DNA from 2 places in the Bradyrhizobium sp. ORS 278 genome. Region 1 is predicted to be linked to the other one. Evidence: riboswitches for the same ligand, from Rfam matches in the RefSeq annotation. Region 1 holds a riboswitch; the other holds the start of a gene.
What was found. Region 1 has a riboswitch for S-adenosylmethionine ahead of BRADO_RS29975 (homoserine O-acetyltransferase). Riboswitches for the same ligand answer to the same signal wherever they lie in the genome.

Region 1 (5,595 bases):
TTGCTCAAGAAGATGTCGCGCCACATCGTCGGATCGGACGCCGCGATGCGGGTGAAATCGCGGAAGCCGCCTGCGGAGAACTTGATCACCTCGGATTCCGTCACCTGCGCCAGCTCGTCGGCGGTGCCGACGATGGTGTAGGCGATCAGATGCGGCAGATGGCTGGTGATCGCGAGCACGCGGTCGTGATGATCCGGCGTCATGATCTCGACCTTGGCGCCGAGCGCCGCCCAGAACGCGCGCAGACGATCGATCGCGCCGGCGTTGACGCCCTCCGGCGGCGTCAGGATGCACCAGCGGTTGATGAACAGCTCGGCGAAGCCGGAGTCCGGACCGGAGTTCTCGGTGCCGGCCACCGGATGCGCCGGGACGAAGTGGACGTTCGCCGGCAGATGCGGGGCCATGTCGCGGACGATCGCGCCCTTCACCGAGCCGACATCGGAGACGACGGCGCCCGGCTTTAGATGCGGAGCGATCTCGGCGGCGACCGGGCCGCAGGCGCCGACGGGAATGCAGAGGATGACGAGATCGGCATCCCTGACGGCTTCCGCATTGCTCGCGACGACATGGTCAACGATGCCGAGCTCGGCGACGCGGGCGCGCGTCTTCTCCGAGCGCGCCGTCGTGACGATCTCGCCGGCCACGCCCTGCAGACGTGCCGCACGTGCGATCGAGCCGCCGATCAGGCCGAAGCCGATCAGCGCGATGCGTTCGAACCGTCCAGAGACGCTCACTTGGCCCTCATGAATTCGCTGAGCGCCTCGACCACCAGGCGGTTGGCTTCCTCGGTGCCGATGGTCAGGCGCAGCGCGTTCGGCAGCTTGTAGTTGGCCAGAGCGCGCAGCACGAGGCCGCGGCGGGTCAGGAATGCGTCGGCCTCGACCGCCGTCTTGCCCTCCTCGGTCGGGAAGTGGATCAGGATGAAGTTCGTGACGCTCGGCGTCACCTTCAGCCCGAGCTTGCCGATTTCCTCGCTCAGCCAGTTGCGCCATTTTTCCGTGTGCGTCTTGGACATCTGCTGATGCGCGGTATCCTCGATCGCCGCGACCGCCGCCAGCATGGCCGGTGACGAGACGTTGAAGGGCCCGCGGATGCGGTTGATGGCGTCGACGATGTGCGCCGGGCCGAACATCCAGCCGACGCGCAGCGCGGCGAGGCCGTGGATCTTCGAGAAGGTGTGCGTCACCACCGTGTTCTCGGTGGTGGCCACCAGCTCGAGGCCGAACTCGTAGTCGTTGCGCGAGACGTAATCGGCATAGGCCGCGTCGAGCACGAGCACGACATGCGAGGGCAGACCGTTGCGCAGCCGCTTGACCTCGTCGAACGGGATGTAGGTGCCGGTCGGATTGTTCGGGTTGGCGAGCCACACCAGCTTGGTCCGCGGCGTCACCGCGGCGAGGATCGCGTCGACGTCGGTGCGGTACTCGGTCTCGGACGCAACCACGTTCTTTGCGCCGCAGGCCATCGTCGCGATCGGATACACCAGGAAGCCATGCGCGGTGGAGATCGCCTCGTCGCCCTCGCGCAGGAAGGTGTGCGCCAGCAGGTTGAGCAGTTCATCCGAGCCGGCGCCGCAGACGATGCGGTCGGGATCGAGGCCGTAGGTGCGGCCGATCGCCTCGCGCAGCACACGCGAGGTGCCTTCGGGATAATCCTCGAGATGCGTGGCCGCGCTCTTGAATGCTTCGATCGCCTTCGGCGACGGGCCGAACGGGGTCTCATTGGCCGAAAGCTTGAACACCTTGCGGCCCGGCTCCGGCTTGGGGCTCTTGCCGGGCGTGTAGGGCGCGATGTCGAGAATGCCGGGGTTCGGCACGGGGCGGTTCATCATCAACTCCGAAGAATGGTCACTGGCGCGCGGCGTCTCAGCTCGGAACCGTATAGCGTTTGGCGTGGCCGCCGACGAGGGCCGCGGAGCGCACCGAGGCGCCTGCCGCGATCAGCGCCGCCTTGATCTTGTCGAGGTCCGCCGGCGCCTCGATCGACACCAAGAGCGCGGCGCCGTCGAAGGCGGTATCGGGCACCGCGATCACGTCGGCGAGCGGCGACAGCGCCCGCGACACCTGCGCATTCCAGCCGGACACGCGGATGCTCCAGGTCTCCACTTCCAGCACCAGCGCATCGTCGGCGACGCGCGACACCGCGAACACCGGCAGCGCCGCCGGATGGTCGGCGCGCTCGATGAACGGCATCCGCGCGATGATCTTCGGCGCGCCGACAGGCTCAAGCGTGATCCACCACGGCGTATGGCCCGAATTCGTCGACACCAGCGCCAGATCGCCCTTCGACCGCGCCACCGCCTCGACCGCAGCCTGGGCGCTGAAATGCGGCGCATAGGGTACTACGAAGCCGAAATGAAACCTTGCGGAATCGCGCATCGCGGATTCGCCGACCGAGACGTCGGCATGCACCGAGAACGGCGCCTGCACATAGGTGAAGGTCGACACAATCACGCGCCAGATGCCCTCGACCGTGTCGAGCGGCAGGATGCCGCGATGGCGCTGCACCAGCCGCCGCATCATGTCGGCCTCGCGCGCCGGCCGGAACGCCGAGCCGACCTCCTGCGTCTTCTTGACCTTGATCAGCCGGTCGATGATGTCGGCCCGGTTCATCAGAAGCTGATGCACCTGCTCGTCGATCGCGTCGATCTCCTTGCGCAGATCGGCCAGGGAGGGCGGGGCAGGGGGCGGGTTCGACATGGGCTCGGGTCACTCTGCGTGGGCCGGCCGGAACGTTCGACCGACGGGAACGGATGCCGTTCTCTCCGATGCGCAGGGCCTGCGCAACAGCAAGTTTACCTTGTGCTGCCTAGGCTTGGCTGGATTGCAGCCGTGCCGACCGTGATTGGCGGTCAACCCCAGCTTGCCTTGACGAGGAGCGCCCGCGGGACTAGCTTCTGCCCGTTCCGTGGTCATTTGAGCCGGCCGGCTTGCAGCCACGTTAAAAAACTCGCTAAACAGGCCGGGGACGTTATCGATCCCGGCCGAACCCCAGTTCAGGCCGGGTTTTTCATGGCCTGATATGTCACGTGGTTCGGGAGCCCTTGCCGGAAGGCCGGGGTGAGAGACATGACAGGCCTGACGCCGAAATCCACCTCCGCGCTGCGCACGGTTGCGCCGGAAGAGCGTTCGCACGAGGTCGACCATCCGAGCTCGCTTGTGGCGCAGTTCGGCGCCGACAAGCCGTTGAAGCTCGATTGCGGCGTCGATCTCACGCCGTTCCAGATCGCCTACCAGACCTATGGCGAGCTCAACGCCGACAAGTCCAACGCCGTCCTGATCTGCCACGCGCTGACCGGCGACCAGCACGTCGCCAACCGCCATCCCGTCACCGGCAAGCCCGGCTGGTGGGAGACGCTGGTCGGCCCCGGACGTCCGCTCGATCCCGCGCGCTACTTCATCATCTGCTCCAACGTGATCGGCGGCTGCATGGGCTCGACCGGCCCGGCCTCGCTGAATCCCGCGACCGGCAAGGTCTGGGGGCTCGATTTCCCGATCATCACCATCCCCGACATGGTGCGCGCGCAGGCGATGCTGATCGACCATCTCGGCATCGACACGCTGTTCGCGGTGGTCGGCGGCTCCATGGGCGGCATGCAGGCGCTGCAATGGACGGTGGCCTATCCTAGCCGCGTGTTCGCCAATCTCGCGATCGCCTGCGCGACGCGGCACTCGGCGCAGAACATCGCCTTCCACGAGCTCGGCCGCCAGGCTGTGATGGCCGATCCGGAATGGGACCACGGCCGCTATGCCGACAAGGGCACGCATCCGCATCGCGGGCTCGCGGTCGCGCGGATGGCCGCGCATATCACCTATCTGTCGGACGCCGCCCTGCATCGCAAGTTCGGCCGCCGCATGCAGGACCGCGAGCTGCCGACGTTCTCGTTCGACGCCGATTTCCAGGTCGAGAGCTACCTGCGCTACCAGGGCTCGTCCTTCGTCGAGCGCTTCGACGCCAATTCCTATCTCTATCTGACGCGCGCGATGGACTACTTCGACATCGCGGCGGATCACGACGGTGTGCTTGCGGCGGCGTTCCGGGGCATCAAGACCCGCTTCTGCGTCGTGTCGTTCACCAGCGACTGGCTGTTTCCGACCTCGGAGTCGCGGGCGCTGGTGCATGCGCTAAATGCGTCGAGCGCGCGGGTGTCGTTCGCGGAGATCGAGACCGACAAGGGACATGACGCGTTCCTGCTCGATGTGCCCGAGTTCTTCGAGATCGCCAGCGCCTTTCTCGACTCGGCTGGCAAGGCGCGCGGCCTCAACGCCACGAAGGGGAGCTGAGCCATGAGCCTGCAGGGTGTGCTGCCGCTGAACGGCTTTACAGGCGGCGAGGTGTTGGCCTATCGGCCGGATCATCTGCTGGTCGCCGGCATGGTCGAGCGCGGCTCCAAGGTGCTCGACATCGGCTGCGGCGACGGCGATCTGCTGCAATTGCTGGAGAGCCGCGGCATCGACGGCCGCGGCATCGAGCTGTCGCGCGAGGGCGTCAACCATTGCGTCGCCAAGGGCCTCGCGGTCGTGCAGGGCGATGCCGACACCGACCTCGTCGACTATCCCGACGACGCCTTCGACTACGTGATCCTGTCGCAGACCTTGCAGGCGACGCGCCGGCCGAAGGCGGTACTGGAAAATCTGCTGCGCATCGGCCGCCGCGCCATCGTCACGTTCCCGAATTTCGGCTTCTGGCGGCTGCGCCTGCAACTGCTCGTCGGCGGCCACATGCCGCGGACCGACAATCTGCCCTTCACCTGGTACGACACGCCGAACATCCATTTCTGCACCATCAAGGATTTCGTGCAGCTCTGCGACGAGATCGGCGTGAAGATGGAGCGCGCCGTGGCGCTTGATAGTTACGGCCGCCCGTTGCGGGTGGCGATGCCCTGGTGGTTCTGGAACATGTTTGGCGAACAGGGCGTGTTTCTGCTGAGCCGGGGCGAGCGGCGGTAGGGGCGGGTGCGCCTGCTCGTCGCGCGTCGTCCCGTGCGCGCATGTCATTCTACGCTGTCGTCCCGGCCTTGAGCCGGGACCCGTAACCACCGACCCTGCTGGGGCGATGACTGGCAGTTGTGCTTTACCGATAGATTCCGCGGTATGGGTCCCGGCGTTCGCCGGGACGACAGCGGAGGGCGTGGCGCCGGTGTGCCAACTCATAGGCGCCAACACTAGTGCCACCTTGTCGCTGCACGAATGATCCTCTTCACATCTCAAACAGCCAGCGACGTCACGAAGCCTTCCCGCGGCACCTTCGCGCCCGGGCTTTGCGTTGGTCATCGCCCCCTGATAACGCAGAGGCGCAGGGAAGGCCGGATGCTGGCCGCACCCATGGCCCGCCTGCGAGAAAGAATGCAGGCGGCAGATACCACAGGTACGAGCCGGAACACCCGGCCTCCCTGCGCGATGGATTGACGGCTGCTTCGCGTTCTCCCCGGTGCGCCGGGCTTTCTGGCCACCGTTGCCTGCGCGACGCGTTCAGCGTCCTCGCAAGCGTGACACCAGCTTCGGGGTGTCAGGACCGCGCGACTTGACCGTGCGTGCCGCACTTGTTCGTCCGCGCGAGCGAACTCACGCGCAAGCCGGCACGCCCACCGCATCC
Region 2 (5,595 bases), 310 kb from region 1:
CCACCCGGATCTCGTGATCTGGCAGGTCGGCACCAATGCCGTGCTGCGTGGCCTCGATCCGACCGACACCGCCAAGCTGGTCGAGGATGGCGTCGCCAAGATCCAGGCGGCGGCGTCCGACGTCGTGCTGGTCGACCTGCAATATTCGCCGCGCGTCAACGAGCGATCGGAGAACGCCAGCCGCATGAACATGCTGCTCGGCCGCATCGCCGAGCTGCGTCACGCCGGCATCTTCCCGCGCTTCGAGGTGATGCGCGACTGGCACGAGCGGCAGGCGATCCCGATGAACGAGTTCGTGATCTCGGACGGCCTGCATATGAGCGACTGGGGCTACGCCTGCTTCGCCCAGCTGCTCGGCGACGACATCATCCGCTCCGTCGGCCAGGTGAAGCTCGGCGTCAACGCCCCGGCCGACGTGCTGACCTATCGGCCGATGTGATCAGGGGGCGAGTAGCGAGTTGGGAATGGCGAATAGGGGATCAGATCATCTACTCGGTACTCCCTATGCGCCACTCGCTACGCGGCCTTCAGGGCCGCGTCGAGATCCTCGATCAGATCATCCGCATGCTCGAGCCCCGCGGAGAAGCGGATGAAGCCCTCGCTGATGCCGAGCTCGGCGCGCGCCTCCGGCGTCAGCCGCTGATGCGTGGTGGTCGCGGGATGCGTGACCAGCGTCTTGGAGTCGCCGAGATTGTTCGAGATCCGCGCGAGCCTGAGCCCGTTGAGCGTGCGGAACGCAGCGGCCTTGCCGCCCTTCACCTCGAAGCCGACCAGGGTCGAGCCGGCACGCATCTGCTTCCTGACCGTCGCCGCCTGCGGATGGTCCTCGCGGCCCGGATAGATCAGCCGCGAGATCTTCGGATGCGCGGCGAGGAAGTTGGCGACCTTTCCCGCCGTATCCGTCTGTGCGCGCACGCGCACCGCAAGCGTCTCCAGGCCCTTGAGCAGCACCCAGGCGTTGAATGGCGAGATCGACGGGCCGGTCTGGCGCATGAAGTTGTGGATGTGCTCGGCGATGAACGCCTCAGACGACAGGATCACGCCGCCGAGGCAGCGGCCCTGGCCGTCGATATGCTTGGTCGCGGAGTACACGACGACATCGGCGCCGAGCGCCAGCGGGCTCTGCCAGATCGGCGTCGCGAACACGTTGTCGACGATCAGCCGCGCGCCATGGGCATGCGCGATCTCGGCGATCGCCGGAATGTCCATGACGTCGAGGGTCGGATTGGTGGGGCTCTCCAGGAAGAACGACTTGGTGTTTGGCCTGACCGCCTTCTGCCACTGGTCGAGATCGAGCCCGTCGACCAGCGTCGACTCGATGCCGTAGCGCGGCAGCAGGTCCTCGACGACGTAGCGGCAGGAGCCGAACAGCGCCTTGGCCGCGACGACGTGATCGCCGGCGCGCAAGGGGGCCAGGATCGCGGTGGTGACCGCGGCCATGCCGGTCGCGGCCGAGCGGCAGGCTTCGGCGCCTTCGAGCTCGATCATCCGGCGCTCGAACATCGCGGTCGTCGGGTTGGAGAACCGCGAATAGATAAAGCCGGGATCCTCGCCCTTGAAGCGCGCCTCGCACTCCTCGGCGCTGGCGTAGACGAACCCTTGCGTGAGGTAGAGCGCCTCGGCGGTCTCGCCGAATTCGGACCTCAGGCCGCCGGAATGCACCAGTCGCGTTTCAGGACGGTAGTGAGAGAACGACGCCGGGGCCTTCGCGGAGGACTTCGACGCAGGAGAGTTGGACGCAGGAGAATTGGACATGTGACCTCCATCGTGACCACCGCTGTCAGCGCGATGAGCACAAAAAAACCGGCCTGGGAAAACTCCTCACGGCCGGGATCACAATCGTCCCCGGCCTGTTTAGCGACTTATTTAACGTGGCTGCAAGCCGGCCGGCTCAAATCACCACGGGATAAGTCGTGCTCTTAGTCTCCCCTGGCCTTTCCGTCAAGCCAGCCATCGGATAACCGGTAAAAGAAACCTATATAGGCTCGCATAGCCGCCATGCCGGCGCCTGCAAAGGATCAGGTCTTGCCGTTTTCGCTTCCCGCCGACGCCCATGGCATCCTGCCCGACCGCATGATCGTGGCGATGGCCGAGGCTGGCCTGATTATCCCCGAATACGATTTCGTCGAGAGCCAGATCCAGCCGGCGAGCCTGGACCTTCGGCTCGGCGATGTCGCCTATCGGGTGCGGGCGAGCTTCCTGCCGGGACCGGGATCCACGGTCGCCGAACGCATCGACGAATTGAAGCTGCACGAGATCGGGCTCGCCGACGGCGCGGTGCTGGAGACCAACTGCGTCTACATCGTGCCGCTGCTGGAGAGCCTCGCGCTGCCGAAGGACATCGTCGCCGCCGCCAACCCGAAGAGCTCGACCGGGCGGCTCGACGTGTTCACGCGCGTGATCGCCGACGGCACCCGCCGCTTCGACATGATCGGCGCCGGGTATCACGGCCCGCTCTATGCCGAGATCAGCCCCAAGACGTTTCCAGTCTTGTTGCGCGAAGGCTCCCGCCTGTCTCAGGTCCGCTTCCGCTACCGCGACGCGGTCTTGTCCGAGGACGAGCTGATCGCGCTGCACGAGGCCGAGCGGCTGGTCGACCGCGACGATGCCGATCTCGCCGGCGGCGTGGCGCTGTCGGTCGACCTGTCCGGCAGCAATGCCAACGGCTTCGTCGGCTACCGCGCCAAGCGCCATACCGGCGTCGTCGATGTCGATCGCCGCGGCGGCTATCCGGTGGAGGAGTTCTGGGAGCCGATCAAGGCGCGGCCCGATGGCAGCCTCATCCTCGATCCCGGCGAGTTCTATATCCTGGCCTCAAAGGAAGCGGTGCAGGTGCCGCCGGACTACGCCGCGGAGATGGTGCCGTTCGATCCGCTGGTCGGCGAATTCCGCGTCCACTATGCCGGTTTTTTCGACCCCGGCTTCGGCTATGCCGGCGCCGGCGGGCAGGGCTCGCGCGCGGTGCTCGAGGTGCGCTCGCGTGAGGTGCCGTTCATTCTCGAGCACGGCCAGATCGTCGGCCGCCTCGTCTATGAGAGGATGCTGGCGCGACCGAATGCGATGTATGGCAGCCGCATCGGCTCCAACTACCAGGCACAAGGCCTGAAGCTCTCCAAGCACTTCCGCCTGTAGAGCCGCGGCTGCGCGCGACGCGCGCACCCCCCTTGCGTTCGCCGCACGGGGGCACCCTGGCACGATGTGCTAGGAACGAACGACAAGAAGCCGCGACGCGAGCGCGGCGTACGCGGGGAGCGAACATGTCCGAGATCGGCCTGGCCGACACTCCGGTCGGCGAGGGGCGGCCGGTGCCGCCCGTGAAGCCGGCGCGGAATGCGGTGGCCGACGGCCCGATCCTGAAGACACTGCTGTCGCTGGCCTGGCCCAACCTCATCGCGAACTCGGCCGGAACCTGCGTCGTCATCGCCGAGACCTCCTATATCGGCCGCCTCGGAATCGAGGCGCTGGCCGCGATGGCCCTGGTCTTCCCGCTTGTGATCCTGACCATGACGATGTCCGGCGGCGCCATGGGCGGCGGCGTCGCCTCGGCGATCGCGCGGGCGCTCGGCGCGGGGGAGACCGAGCGCGCTTCGACACTCGCTTCGCACGCGCTGCTGATTGCATTGTCGTTCGGTGCGACCTTCCTGGTCGGCATGCTCGTGTTCGGACCCGCTCTGCTGGAAACACTCGGTGGCCGCGGCGCGGTGCTGGACCATGCTGTCGCCTATCTGCAGATCTTCTTCGGCGGCGCGATGCTGCCGTGGCTGATGAACTCGATGGCCGGCATTCTGCGCGGCACCGGCAACATGAAGCTGCCGTCGTTCATGATCCTGAGCTCGGCGATGCTGCAGATCGTGCTCGGCGGCACGCTGAGTCTTGGCCTCGGGCTCGGGATGCGCGGTGTTGCTGCCGGCGCTCTGCTGGCCTTCAGCGTCAGCATCTCCGTGATGGGCTGGTACCTGTTCTCGGGACGTGCGCGGGTGCGGCCGAAGCTGCGGGGGCTGAAGATCAGCTGGGCGATGTTCGCCGACATCCTCAAGGTCGGCGCGGTCGCCTGCTTTTCGCCGCTGCAATCGGTGCTCTCGATCGCGATCTTCACGCACATGCTCGCGGGGTTCGGCACCGCAGTGCTCGCTGGCTACGGCATTGGCGCCCGGCTGGAGTTCATGATGACGACGGTCGGCTTCTCGATCGGCATGGCCTCGGTGCCGATGGTCGGGATGGCGATCGGCGGCGGAAACATCGCGCGCGCCCGCCGGATCGCATGGACTGCGGGTCTCGTTTCTTTCTCCGCAATGGGCGTGCTTTCGACGATCATCGCGATCGTTCCGCAGCTGTGGGTCGACATCTTTACCCAGGATGAGAGCGCGCGCAGCGCGGGCCGGCATTATCTGCAGATCGCGGCCCCGATGTACGCCTTCATCGGTCTCGCGATCGCAATGTACTTTTCCTCGCAAGGCGCAGCCAAGGTGATCGGCCCGGTGCTGGCGCAGACGGCGCGGCTCGTCTTCATCGCCGCCGGCGGGAGCTACCTGCTGAGCCATGCCGCGACCGAAGGCCAGTTCTTCACGCTGGCCGCGGTGTCGATGGTCCTGCTCGGCGTGCTGACGCTGACCAGCGTCATGCTGACCCGCTGGGGCCCGCAGCCGACCGCGCTGTCGTTGCACCCGGCCGGCGTCGCGGCCGAGCAAGGCTCCGTTTCGCGGTGAGACGTTGTAACCGCGCCCATCTCAGCCGCCCTTCGCGAAGGCGTCCTGCATGGCCCGCGCGCCGAGCTCCATCTGCTGGGCGATGTAGGGTGCGATTTCATGCGGCAGCACGTCGGTGATCCAGATCATCCGGCAGCGCTGCTCGCCATCCGCGATGATCTGCATCGAGGCGTTGTGGTGGGTCACGCGCTCACTTGCTGCCGCGTAGACGAGCCTACGACATCGGTCGTCGCAGTCGACGAGGCGCTCGCGCACCGCATTGCCGTTGGCGAAGCTCACGGTGCGGATGTCTCCGTCAAGTCGGGTGTCGACCACGAATCCCGGCGCCAGTCTGGCGTGAACCGCGCCGAAATCACGGACAGCGTCCCACACAGCAGCGGCGGGAGCGGCGATTGGGATGTCTCTCTGGATCGATGCCATCAAATAGTCTCACTGGGACATGGCTTCGATGTTGTTGCCATCGGGGTCGATCAGAAACGCCGCATAGTACGTCGGACCGTAGTCCGCGCGCGGTCCTGCGCCGCCATTGTCGGTGCCGCCGGCCTTGAGGCCCTCGCTGTGAAACCTGGCGACCGCAGTATGATCGTTCGCGCGGAACGCGATGTGCGCAGCCCCCTTGGTTGAGGTGGTGTCGAGATAGAGCCACAGGGCTGGTTCGCCCTTCGGGCCGAGGCCTGCCGAGGTCTCGTCCTTGCAGCAGAGGATGTGCCCGAGCGGCGCGAGCGCGGCCGTGTAGAAGCGGACGCTGGCGTCGAGATTGCGGACCCTCAGGCCGATATGATCGTACATCGATGGTCTCCCTGTTCAGATGCGCGGGAGCCATCTCACCGGTACCGGCCGATCCGATCTTGGAAAATCTTGCGGTCGCCTCGCGAAGCCTTGCGGAATT

Region 2: it holds a riboswitch for S-adenosylmethionine, as region 1 does, so the genes downstream of both, BRADO_RS31445 (O-succinylhomoserine sulfhydrylase) here and BRADO_RS29975 (homoserine O-acetyltransferase) in region 1, are expected to answer to the same signal.

Annotation. Positions count from the first base shown of each region.
Region 1 is NC_009445.1:6,712,551-6,718,145, reverse strand. It holds gene BRADO_RS29990 (prephenate/arogenate dehydrogenase family protein) at 1-734, opposite strand, end outside; gene hisC (histidinol-phosphate transaminase) at 731-1,828, opposite strand; gene BRADO_RS29980 (chorismate mutase) at 1,866-2,699, opposite strand; SAM riboswitch at 2,898-2,977, shown strand; gene BRADO_RS29975 (homoserine O-acetyltransferase) at 3,069-4,283, shown strand; gene metW (methionine biosynthesis protein MetW) at 4,287-4,949, shown strand.
Region 2 is NC_009445.1:7,024,353-7,029,947, reverse strand. It holds gene BRADO_RS31450 (GDSL-type esterase/lipase family protein) at 1-439, shown strand, start outside; gene BRADO_RS31445 (O-succinylhomoserine sulfhydrylase) at 517-1,755, opposite strand; SAM riboswitch at 1,834-1,913, opposite strand; gene BRADO_RS31440 (2'-deoxycytidine 5'-triphosphate deaminase) at 2,026-3,132, shown strand; gene BRADO_RS31435 (MATE family efflux transporter) at 3,258-4,706, shown strand; gene BRADO_RS31430 (SRPBCC family protein) at 4,728-5,126, opposite strand; gene BRADO_RS31425 (VOC family protein) at 5,136-5,495, opposite strand; gene BRADO_RS31420 (AraC family transcriptional regulator) at 5,531-5,595, opposite strand, start outside.